DNA from 3 places in the Paraburkholderia sp. Ac-20347 genome. Region 3 is predicted to be linked to each of the others. Evidence: riboswitches for the same ligand, from Rfam matches in the RefSeq annotation. Region 3 holds a riboswitch; each other region holds the start of a gene.
What was found. Region 3 has a riboswitch for cobalamin ahead of G3N97_RS33680 (TonB-dependent receptor). Riboswitches for the same ligand answer to the same signal wherever they lie in the genome.

Region 1: linked by a shared signal. The riboswitch ahead of G3N97_RS01460 (HoxN/HupN/NixA family nickel/cobalt transporter) and the one ahead of G3N97_RS33680 (TonB-dependent receptor) in region 3 are both predicted to bind cobalamin.
Region 2: linked by a shared signal. The riboswitch ahead of G3N97_RS03705 (TonB-dependent receptor) and the one ahead of G3N97_RS33680 (TonB-dependent receptor) in region 3 are both predicted to bind cobalamin.

The regions. Positions count from the first base shown of each region.
Region 1 covers NZ_JAAGPN010000003.1:72,543-75,816, forward strand. The annotation lists gene G3N97_RS01450 (sulfite exporter TauE/SafE family protein) at 1-13, opposite strand, end outside; gene G3N97_RS01455 (LysR substrate-binding domain-containing protein) at 219-1,148, shown strand; cobalamin riboswitch at 1,313-1,510, shown strand; gene G3N97_RS01460 (HoxN/HupN/NixA family nickel/cobalt transporter) at 1,600-2,658, shown strand; gene G3N97_RS01465 (amino acid permease) at 2,735-3,274, opposite strand, start outside.
Region 2 covers NZ_JAAGPN010000011.1:6,588-9,861, forward strand. The annotation lists gene G3N97_RS03695 (CoA-acylating methylmalonate-semialdehyde dehydrogenase) at 1-324, opposite strand, end outside; gene G3N97_RS03700 (LysR family transcriptional regulator) at 533-1,474, shown strand; cobalamin riboswitch at 1,556-1,753, shown strand; gene G3N97_RS03705 (TonB-dependent receptor) at 1,844-3,274, shown strand, end outside.
Region 3 covers NZ_JAAGPN010000312.1:4,214-7,487, reverse strand. The annotation lists gene G3N97_RS33680 (TonB-dependent receptor) at 1-1,613, opposite strand, end outside; adenosylcobalamin (AdoCbl) riboswitch at 1,856-2,003, opposite strand; gene zigA (zinc metallochaperone GTPase ZigA) at 2,118-3,274, shown strand, end outside.

The DNA of each region.
Region 1 (3,274 bases), on a different contig from region 3:
GATATCCCGTCATGGCTGACGATCCGTCCGGTATGACGACGTCAACGCTGTTGACACGGAAAACAAGTTGAAGCGCATGCGCCCCTCGATGAATGAAGACTGACAGGAATAGGCGGAAATTCGTGGGCTGGATCGCCACAATTATGACAATCGTAGGTTCGGCGGCAGCATATATCAAATGAGTTAATATCGCCGCAGATGAGAATTAAAGTCACATCATGACGCGAGCCAGAAACACGCCGGGGAGCGGCGAAAAGCTTCCGCCGCTCAATGCGCTTCGCTATTTCGAGGCCGTCGCGCAGCATGGCAGTCTGACCGCGGCGGCGGCGAGCCTGCACGTCACGCACTGGGCGGTCGGCAAGCAGATCCGTCTGCTGGAGGACTGGTTCGGCGTGCCGCTGTTCGAGCGCCGCGCGCGCGGCGTGGTCCTGACCGACGAAGGCGCCGCGCTGCTCGGCGACGTGAGCAGCACGTTCGAGCGGCTCGCCAGCGCCGCCAGCCGCTTGCGCCGCCATGACGTGCCGGTCCGCGTGTCGGGCATCGTGCGCGTGAACGTGCAGCCCAGCTTTGCACTCGGATGGCTACTGCCGCGTCTGGAAGATTTCCACGGCCGCTATCCCGAGATCGATCTGCGGCTCTCCACGACTTCGCGCAAATTGCGCTATATCGGCCAGGCATTCGATATCGGCGTGCGCTCCGGACCGGAACACGGCGACGGCGTCATCACGCGTACGCTGATGGCCGACGTGCGGCTGCCCGCATGCAGCCCGGCGCTTCTGCATCGGCATCCGATTCGCGAAGCGGCGGACCTGCGTCACCACACCTTGCTGCATTCGAGCACCACACGGTCTGCATGGTCGAACTGGCTGCGCGAAGCGGGCGCGGCGGATCTGCAGCCGCATCGCGAGATCGAACTCGACCACACCTATCTGCAGCTTGCGAGCGCGATCGAAGGCCTCGGCGTCGCGCTCGCGTCGCTGCCGCTGATCGCGCGGGACATCGCCGCCGGGCGGCTGGTCTGCCCGATTGCCGCGCCGGCATGGCGCGCGCCCGACTACACGCTGGTGATCAACGCCGAACGCGCGCGCGACGAAGCCGTCGTGGCCTTCGGGCAATGGATGATCGATCTCGCCGGGCGCGAGGCTTGACGTCGCCGGTTCAATCGGCAAGCCGCAAGCAATAAGCAACAGGCCGCCGAAAGAAAGATTGCGCGCCGCTTTCAATGCATGCGCAACGGAAAGGCCGTCGAATGCCTCGCCGTTAAATCAGCGCTTTTTTCCCGCGAGCAATTGACGTCCCGCCTATCCGCCCTTTACGCTTGCGCGCTGATGGTTCCCGGCGACGGGATCAAAAGGGAACGCAGTGACGACGCCTTGCGTCGAGTCTGCGGCTGCCCCCGCAACTGTGAGCGGCGAGTTCGCGCCATATAGCGCCACTGGGAAACCGGGAAGGCCGGCACGCGAATCCTGACCCGCAAGCCAGGAGACCTGCCATCGACCGAGGTCCATGCAGCCGCAACGGGCGGGGTGTCCCAATGCGCAAACCACCGCTTCGCGCGGTGTGCCGTTGCAGGACAGCCCCGACCTCAGGATCTGTCACATGTCCATCGCTCTCGAAACGGCCGCTGCGCCGGGAGCCCTTCGCCGCCGCGTCGCCGGCATTTACGCCGTGCTCGCGGTATTCAATATCGGCGCATGGATCTGGGCGTTCATCGCTTTTCACGCGCATCCGCTGCTGCTCGGCACCGGCCTGCTCGCCTATGGTTTCGGCTTGCGTCACGCCGTCGACGCCGACCATATCGCCGCCATCGACAACGTCACCCGCAAGCTGATGCAGGACGGTCAGCGCCCGGTTTCCGTGGGCTTCTTTTTCGCGCTCGGTCACTCGGCCGTCGTGCTGCTCGTGGCGATTGCCGTCGCGGCGACAGCGGCCGCGCTCGAAAGCCGCTTCGAGGCGTGGAAAGATATCGGCGGCGTCATTTCGACGAGCGTCTCCGCGCTGTTTCTGTTTCTGATCGCCGCGATGAACATCGTCATTCTGCGCGGCGTGTGGCGCGCGTTCGGCAAGGTCCGGCGCGGCGAACGCTACGACCACGACGATCTCGATCTGCTGCTGAACAGCCGCGGTCTGCTTTCGCGCCTGTTCCGCCCGCTGTTTCGCCTCGTGTCGCGACCGCTGTGGATGCTGCCGCTCGGCTTTCTGTTCGGACTCGGCTTCGACACCGCGACCGAAGTAAGCCTGCTGGGCATTTCCGCGAGCCAGGCGGCGCAAGGCGTGTCGATGGGCGTGGTGCTCGTGTTTCCGGTGCTGTTCGCGGCGGGCATGTCGCTCGTCGATACGACCGACGGCATCCTGATGCTCGGCGCCTACGACTGGGCTTTCGTGCGCCCCATCCGCAAGCTCTATTACAACCTCACGATCACGCTCGTTTCCGTCGCGGTCGCGGTGCTCATCGGCGGGATTGAAACGCTCGGTCTGCTCGCCGATCAATTCGACCTCAAGGGCGGCTTCTGGAATGTGATCGGCAGCCTCAACGACAACTTCAACAACCTCGGCTTCATCATCATCGGCGTGTTTATTTTTGCGTGGGTGGTGTCGTTCCTCATCTATCGCCTGAAACGCTACGACGAACTGCCGGCGCTGCAATCCGATCGTTGAACGCGCAATCACGCGACATCGCAAGACACGTTCGGCGACCTCGCCCGCGCACGCAAACGGGCGAGGACGTCGTGAATCAAGCGCGCCGCTGACGCAGATAACCCACCGCCGCGAGCGCCACGCAACATCCCAGCGTGGCGATCACTTCGCCGCGATGATCCTCGCTGAGCACCATCACCACGAAGGCGCCGCAGATCAGCGCAACGACCAGCACGCCGAGAAACGGGTGCAGCCACATCCGCACCTTCAACGGCCCGGCGGACACGAGTTGCTGACGCAGACGCAACTGGCTCACAGCAATCACGAGATACACCAGCAGCGCGATCGCGCCGGTCGTCGACAGCAAGGCGTCGAAGACGTATTTCGGCGCGAGATAATTCGCACCGCACGCCACGAACGCCACGAGACTCGACGCCATCACGGCGCGCGCCGGCACGCCGCTCGCGGTCGTGCGCGTGACGAAGCGCGGCGCCTGCTCGCGGCGGCCGAGCGAATACATCATGCGCGAAGCCGTATACAGCGCCGAGTTCAGACAGCTGCCGACCGCGACCATAATAAGGCCATCGGTAATCAGTCGTGCGTAGGGAATATGGAAGCTGCGCAGCACGGCCTGATA
Region 2 (3,274 bases), on a different contig from region 3:
GACTTCGCCTTGCGCGTCGGCGAACACCTTGCCGTGCTCGGCGGTGATGATCGCCGCGAGTTCGTCCTTGTGGCGGTTCATCAGTTCGAGGAAACGCAGCATGACGCGCGCGCGGCGGATCGGCGGCGTGTCGCGCCAGGCCGGGAACGCGGCTTTCGCGCTCGCCACGGCGGCGTCGACGTCGGCGACTTCGCCCAGCACCAGACGGCGCGCGGCGGCGCCCGTCGCCGGATTGAAGACGGATTGCGTGCGGTCGCCCGCGCCGCGCTCGCGCTTGCCGCCGATGTAGTTGACTACGTCCGCGGAATCGGTAAAGGGCTGCATGTCATCTCCTCGAAGTGGGGTATCGATTGAGCATCGGTTGATCGTCACTGTGACGGCCAGTGTACGGAGGCGGCAGGCGTCTGCACAGCCACGCAGGCTGAATTGATTGTTTTCCAGCGTGAACAATCGCCATGCGCAGCGCTGAAAGATGCGCGGGCGCGGTGCTATCATCGGCGCATCTTTGAGGATTCGGGGCGGGAGTCATTTCGTGGATACGCAGAACGTCGAAGCGCTCTGGACCCATTTGCACTGGCTGAACGTGCTGGCGGCGCAGGGCAGTTATACGGCGGCCGCCGCGCGGCTCGGCGTGAGCAAGGCCGCGATGAGCCAGCGGATCGCCGAACTGGAACGCGTGGCGGGCGTCGCGCTGGTGCAGCGCACCACGCGCAGCGTGCGCTTCACGGAAGCGGGGCGGCGGCTCGTGGAAGACACGCGCGCGCAGTTCGAGCGCATCGCCACGAGTTTCGCGAGCGTGCGCGAAATGGCCGACGTGGCGCGCGGCACGGTGCGCGTGACCGCGCCCGTGGCCTTCGCGCGTCAGCAACTGGTGCCGCGTCTCGCGCAGTTCGCGCGCGCGAATCCCGAGGTGCGCGTGCAGCTCGAATTGTCCGACCGGCTTACGTCGATCGCGAGCGAGGGTTTCGATCTCGCGATCCGCCACAGCGCGCAGGTGCCGGAAACGCATGTGGCGTTCAAGCTCTGCGACACGCGTTCGGTGATCGTTGCCACGCGCGCGTATCTGAAGCAGCGCGGCACGCCGCAAACGCCCGCCGATCTCGCGCAGCACGACTGTCTCTACTATCCGCGCACGCTCGGGTCGGGCGCGTGGTCGTTCGAGAAAGCCGGACGGCGCGCCGAGCAGTCGCGCGTGAACGTGACCGTGAACGGGCCGGTGTCGGCCAATAACAGCGAGGCGCTGCGCGACGCCGCGCTCGAAAATCTGGGCATCGCGCTGCTGCCCGATTTCAGCGCGCAGGCCGCGCTGCAGGCGGGCAAGCTCGTCGTGCTGCTGCCGGCGTGGCGGCCGGTCGGGGCGTTCGCGTCGCAGTTGCACGTGGTGCGGCCCTATGGCGCGCATGTGCCGCGCGCGGTGACGCTGTTCGCCGATTTTCTGCGCCAGACCTTCAAGCAGGGCTTTCCGCTCGAATGAGCGACGCGGGCGGCGCGGCGCATCTGACGTTTTTTCGCATCGCCCGGCGCGCCGGAGGTTGACGCGCCGAACGCGCCGCCTTTACGCTCGCGCGCTGATGGTTCCCGGTGACGGGATCAAAAGGGAACGCAGTGACGGCGCGCGCGCCGGGAGTCTGCGGCTGTCCCCGCAACTGTGAGCGGCGAGTCCATGTCAGCGAGGGCCACTGGGAAACCGGGAAGGCCGGCATCGGGCGACGACCCGCGAGCCAGGAGACCTGCCATCGACCGAGGTCCAAGCAGCCGCAAAGGGCGGGGTGTCCCGATGCGCGCGCGCCGCCCGCGCGGCCGCCCGTTGCAAGGACAGTTCGACCTCAGGATCTGTCTGCTCATGAAGTATCGTCAATTCGCTCTCACCGCCCTCGCGTCCGCCGTGGCGGTCTGCGCCTGGCAAAGCGCCTATGCGCAAACGTCGCCGCAAAGTACCGAAGAAAGTGCTGAACAAAGCGCTGAACCCACTCAAACCGACGCCACGTTGCCGAACATTCTCGTCGTCGGCGACACGCAGCATCTGCCGCAATCGTTCGATCAGCGTTACGCCAGCACGCAGGTGCTCACGCGCGCCGATCTCGACCGGCTCGACCCCATCGACCCGAGCATCACGCAGGCGCTCGCCACGCTGCCCGGCGTGAGCGTTTCGCAGAACGGCGGCCCCGGCACGACGGCGTCGGTCAGCATTCGCGGCTCGGCGGGCAATCAGGTGGCCGTGTTCATCGACGGCATTCGCGTGGGTTCGGCGACCACGGGCACAGCCGCGTGGGCCGATCTGCCGACCTCGGCGTTCGATCGCGTGGAGGTGATATCCGGTCCGGCGGCGGCGTCGTTCGGCGCGGATGCCGTGGGCGGCGTCGTGCAGCTGTTTACGCGCCACGCCTCGAATCAGCCGAACCAGACCACGGTGTCGTTCGGCGGCGGCTCGAACAAGACCTTCGACACGCAGCTGCGCACCTCGGGCACCGTGCCGTCGAGCGGGCCGCTCGCGGCGCTCGGCGGGCTCACGTATTCGCTCGGTCTGCACGACTACAACACGGCGGGTATCGACGCGACCAAGCCGTGGGCCTACGGTCACGAGGACGGGCGCAATTCGTATCACGCGCAGGACGTGGACGCGCGTCTTGGCTACGCGCGCGACAACTGGTCGATCTCGACCTTCGCGCTCTATCACCGCTCGGATCTCTCGTACGACAGCGCGGGCTATGCCGATCGCCAGCGCGATCACCAGCTCACGACCGGCGTGGCGTTTCATCTCGACATCACGCCGACCACGCAGTTCGACCAGTCGTTCGGCTATGCGTACGACCGCCAGTTCCTCTACGCGAACGACCCGGGCATTCCGACCGACGAGATCGATTCGACGCGCCTGAGCACGTCGACGTCGATCACGCATCAGGAAACGGGTCACACGCTGTTCGGTCACGCGCTCTCGGGCGAGACCAAGCTCGCTTACGACTTCACGCGCGAGCAGGCGTATCTGCCCGTCGATGTGCCGGACGGCCTGCCCGCGCGCAACGATTCCGCCGTCTCGCTGCATCAGTCGGTGACGCTCGGCGACTGGACGCTGTTCCTCGCCGGACGCCACGAAATCGTGCAGGGGCAAAGCGTGAACACGGGCAACGCGGCGCTCGCGTGGGCGATCACGCCGGTGTACACCGCGCGCGTGTCGTACGGCAACGCGTTCCGTCTGCCGACCTTCAACGACCTCTACTATCCGGGCTACGCGAATCCGAACCTGCAACCGGAGCGCAGCGACACGGTGGAAGTG
Region 3 (3,274 bases):
AGCGAGAAGTTGCTGCTCGACTTCGAGAGCGTGACGAGCGAGCCCACGCCCTCGGCGCCCGTGGTGTATTGCGCGTAGACCGAGAGATCCGGCGTGAGCGAGAACACGAGGCCGGTGCGCCAGCCCGTGTGTGCGAAGGTGCGATCGAACGACGACGCGGGACCGCTGACCGTCGCGAAGGTATCGCGGTGATAGTCGATATGGTCGTAGCGCAGGCCCGCGACCCACGCGAGGCGATCGGTCAGCTCAAGGCGGTTTTCGGCGTACACGGACGCCTGGCGCGTGCTGGTGCGATATTGCGGCACGGTCGGATCGGGGCTCGCAAACACGCCCGGATCGAAGCCGTATTGCGGCACGATCGACGAACCGTCATAGGGCGAATTGCTGGTGTCGAGAAACGAAATCTGATTGAAATCCGCGCCGACGACGAGGCGGTCCTGGCGGCCGAGCAGATGGCCGTCGAAGGTCGCGTCGAGCGTATCGCCGACCTGCCGTTCGTGATGAAGGATTTCGAGGTAATCGCTGCGCTGCACGTTGCCGTCGCCCATCAGTGTGTAGCTTTCGCTGTCGCGCCAGTGGCGGTTCGTGACCAGATAGTAGAGCTGGTTGCGCACGGTGATGCCGGGCGCGGCGCGCCATTGCGTGTTCAGGCGCGTCCACTGGTCGAAGTACGCGATCGACGCATTGCCGACGTTGTAATTCTGGCGTTCGAGCGCGGGATCGAGCTGACCGTCCGTCACCGGCACGCCGAAATAACGCGCGGGCATTTGCCGGCCGTAGTCGTAATCGAGCGTGAACGAGAGACGCGGATTCACGTCCAGACGCAGCGCGCCGCCGAGCGCGGTCGTGTGCGATTCGCCGCGCGGCAGCCAGCCGTTGTTGCGGTCGTCGGCGAGATAGAAGCGGTAGGAAAGCATCGGGCCGAGCGCGCCGGTCGTGTCGAGCGCCACGCGTTTCTCGCCATAGGTGCCCGCGCCGAGCTGGATCGTCGTCGCGTAGTCGCGTTGCGGCGCTTTCGGCACGACGTTGATGACGCCGCCGATGCCGCCTTCGCCGTAGAGCACGGTGGCCGGGCCGCGCAGCACTTCGATGCGTTCCGCCGACCACGTGTCGAACGGGAACGACACGGTGCCCGCGCCCGCGTACATGCGCAGGCCGTCGTAAAGCGTGGTCACCGATTCGGGGCCGCTGAAGCCGCGCACGGAGACCGAGGTGCCGCCGTTGCCGGGCGCGGCGTCGGTGGCGAAACCGGCGGCGCGCGTGACGGCCTGGGTCACGTTGTTGTCGCCGCGCGCGCTCAGTTGCGCGCTGCCGATGGCGTCGACGCTCGCGGGCGTGTCGAGGCTGGAGAGGCCGAGGCGGCTGCCGGTGCTGAGCGGCGTGGTGAGGTCCGGCTTGCCGGACGACGCAGCTTGCGACGACGCGGCGTTCACGCGCACGGCGGGCAAGGTCGATGACGAAGCGGTTGACGACTCGGTTGACGACGCGGCATCGACGGCCGAAGCGCTGTCGCCTTCTGCGAAAACGTGAGCGGCGTGAGCGAGGCAGGAGCAGGCGAAGGCGCCGTGCACGGCGAAGCGCCGGGCGCTCGAAAGCGGTGTGGATACGTCCATTCTTATACGGTGTGCGTTGTTGTTATGCGAGGCATGCGGGGCGCGCGGCGTGCGAGCGCGTACGCAGGCCCGCGTCGAGGCGATCGACGCGAAAGCGAAAAGCGGGCAGCGAAACGGAGTGCGGCGCAGCGACGAACGCCTAGCGGACCAACGTCAAGCCGACGCCGACGCGCGAATGAACGTTCGAGACGAGGAACGGGCGGCGAGCGAACGCGCGCCGCGAGGTGTCCGGTGCAGACATGCTGATTTCTCCAGGGGTTTCGCGCCCCGAAAATGCGATTGATGTGCGCCGATGCCCAGGTCTGACTTTCGGCGCGAAGGCCGATCACAGTGGCGCGACCGCGCTGGATTTGCACCAGCTTCCGGACATGGCGACAGAATTGTAAGGCACGCGGCCCGCCCGGTGGCCTGATTCCTTCGTTGCCGGTTCTATTGAGAATGTTATAACATAACATTTATTCGGGCCAGCGCCCCGATCCCCACACTCGTCGAAGGAGTCATCCGATGGATTCACGCTTGCCGGTCACCGTGCTGTCCGGTTTTCTGGGCGCGGGCAAGACCACGCTGCTCAACCACATCCTGAACAACCGCGAAGGACGGCGCGTCGCGGTCATCGTCAACGATATGAGCGAGGTGAACATCGACGCCGCGCTCGTGCGCAACGGCGGCGCGGAACTCTCGCGCACCGACGAAAAGCTCGTGGAAATGAGCAACGGCTGCATCTGCTGCACGCTGCGCGAGGATCTGCTGCTCGAAGTGAACCGGCTCGCACGCGAAGGGCGCTTCGATCAGCTCGTGATCGAATCGACGGGGATCTCGGAGCCGCTGCCGGTGGCCGAAACCTTCACGTTCGCGGACGAAAGCGGCCAGAGTCTTTCGGACGTCGCGCGCCTCGACACCATGGTGACGGTGGTCGATGCGTTCAATTTCATGCGCGATTACGGCTCGCAGGACAGCCTGCAGACGCGCGGCGAATCGCTCGGCGACGAGGACACGCGCACGGTCGTCGATCTGCTGATCGAGCAGGTCGAGTTCTGCGATGCGATCGTGCTCAACAAGGTCGATCTGATCGACGACGCGGGGCTCGAGCGGCTGACGGCGATCCTGCGGCGGCTCAATCCGCGTGCGCGCATCGAGGTCGCGCAGTTCGGCCGCGTGCCGCTCGATCGCGTGCTCGATACGCGTCTGTTCGATTTCGAGGAAGCGTCGAAAGCGCCGGGCTGGCTCGCGGAACTGCGCGGCGAGCACACGCCGGAAACCGAGGAATACGGCATCACGAGCTTCGTGTGGCGCGCGCGCAGACCGCTGCATCCGCAGCGTTTCTGGGCGTTGATCAACTCGGAATGGCCGGGCGTGGTGCGCTCGAAGGGCTTCTTCTGGCTCGCGAGCCGGCCGACGCACGCGGCGTCGTGGTCACAGGCGGGCGCGGTGTGCCGCCACGGCATGGCGGGGTTGTGGTGGGCCGCGGTGCCGAAGCATCGCTGGCCGACCGACGAAGAGTCGCTCGAATTCATCGAAGGCAACTGGGACGAGAAAGTGGGCGATGCGCGCCAGGAACTCGTGCTGATCGGCATGGAAATGGACGAAGCGGGCTTGCGCGCGCGCCTCGACGCCTGTCTGCTCACCGACGCCGAAATGGCCGAAGGGCCGCAGGCGTGGAT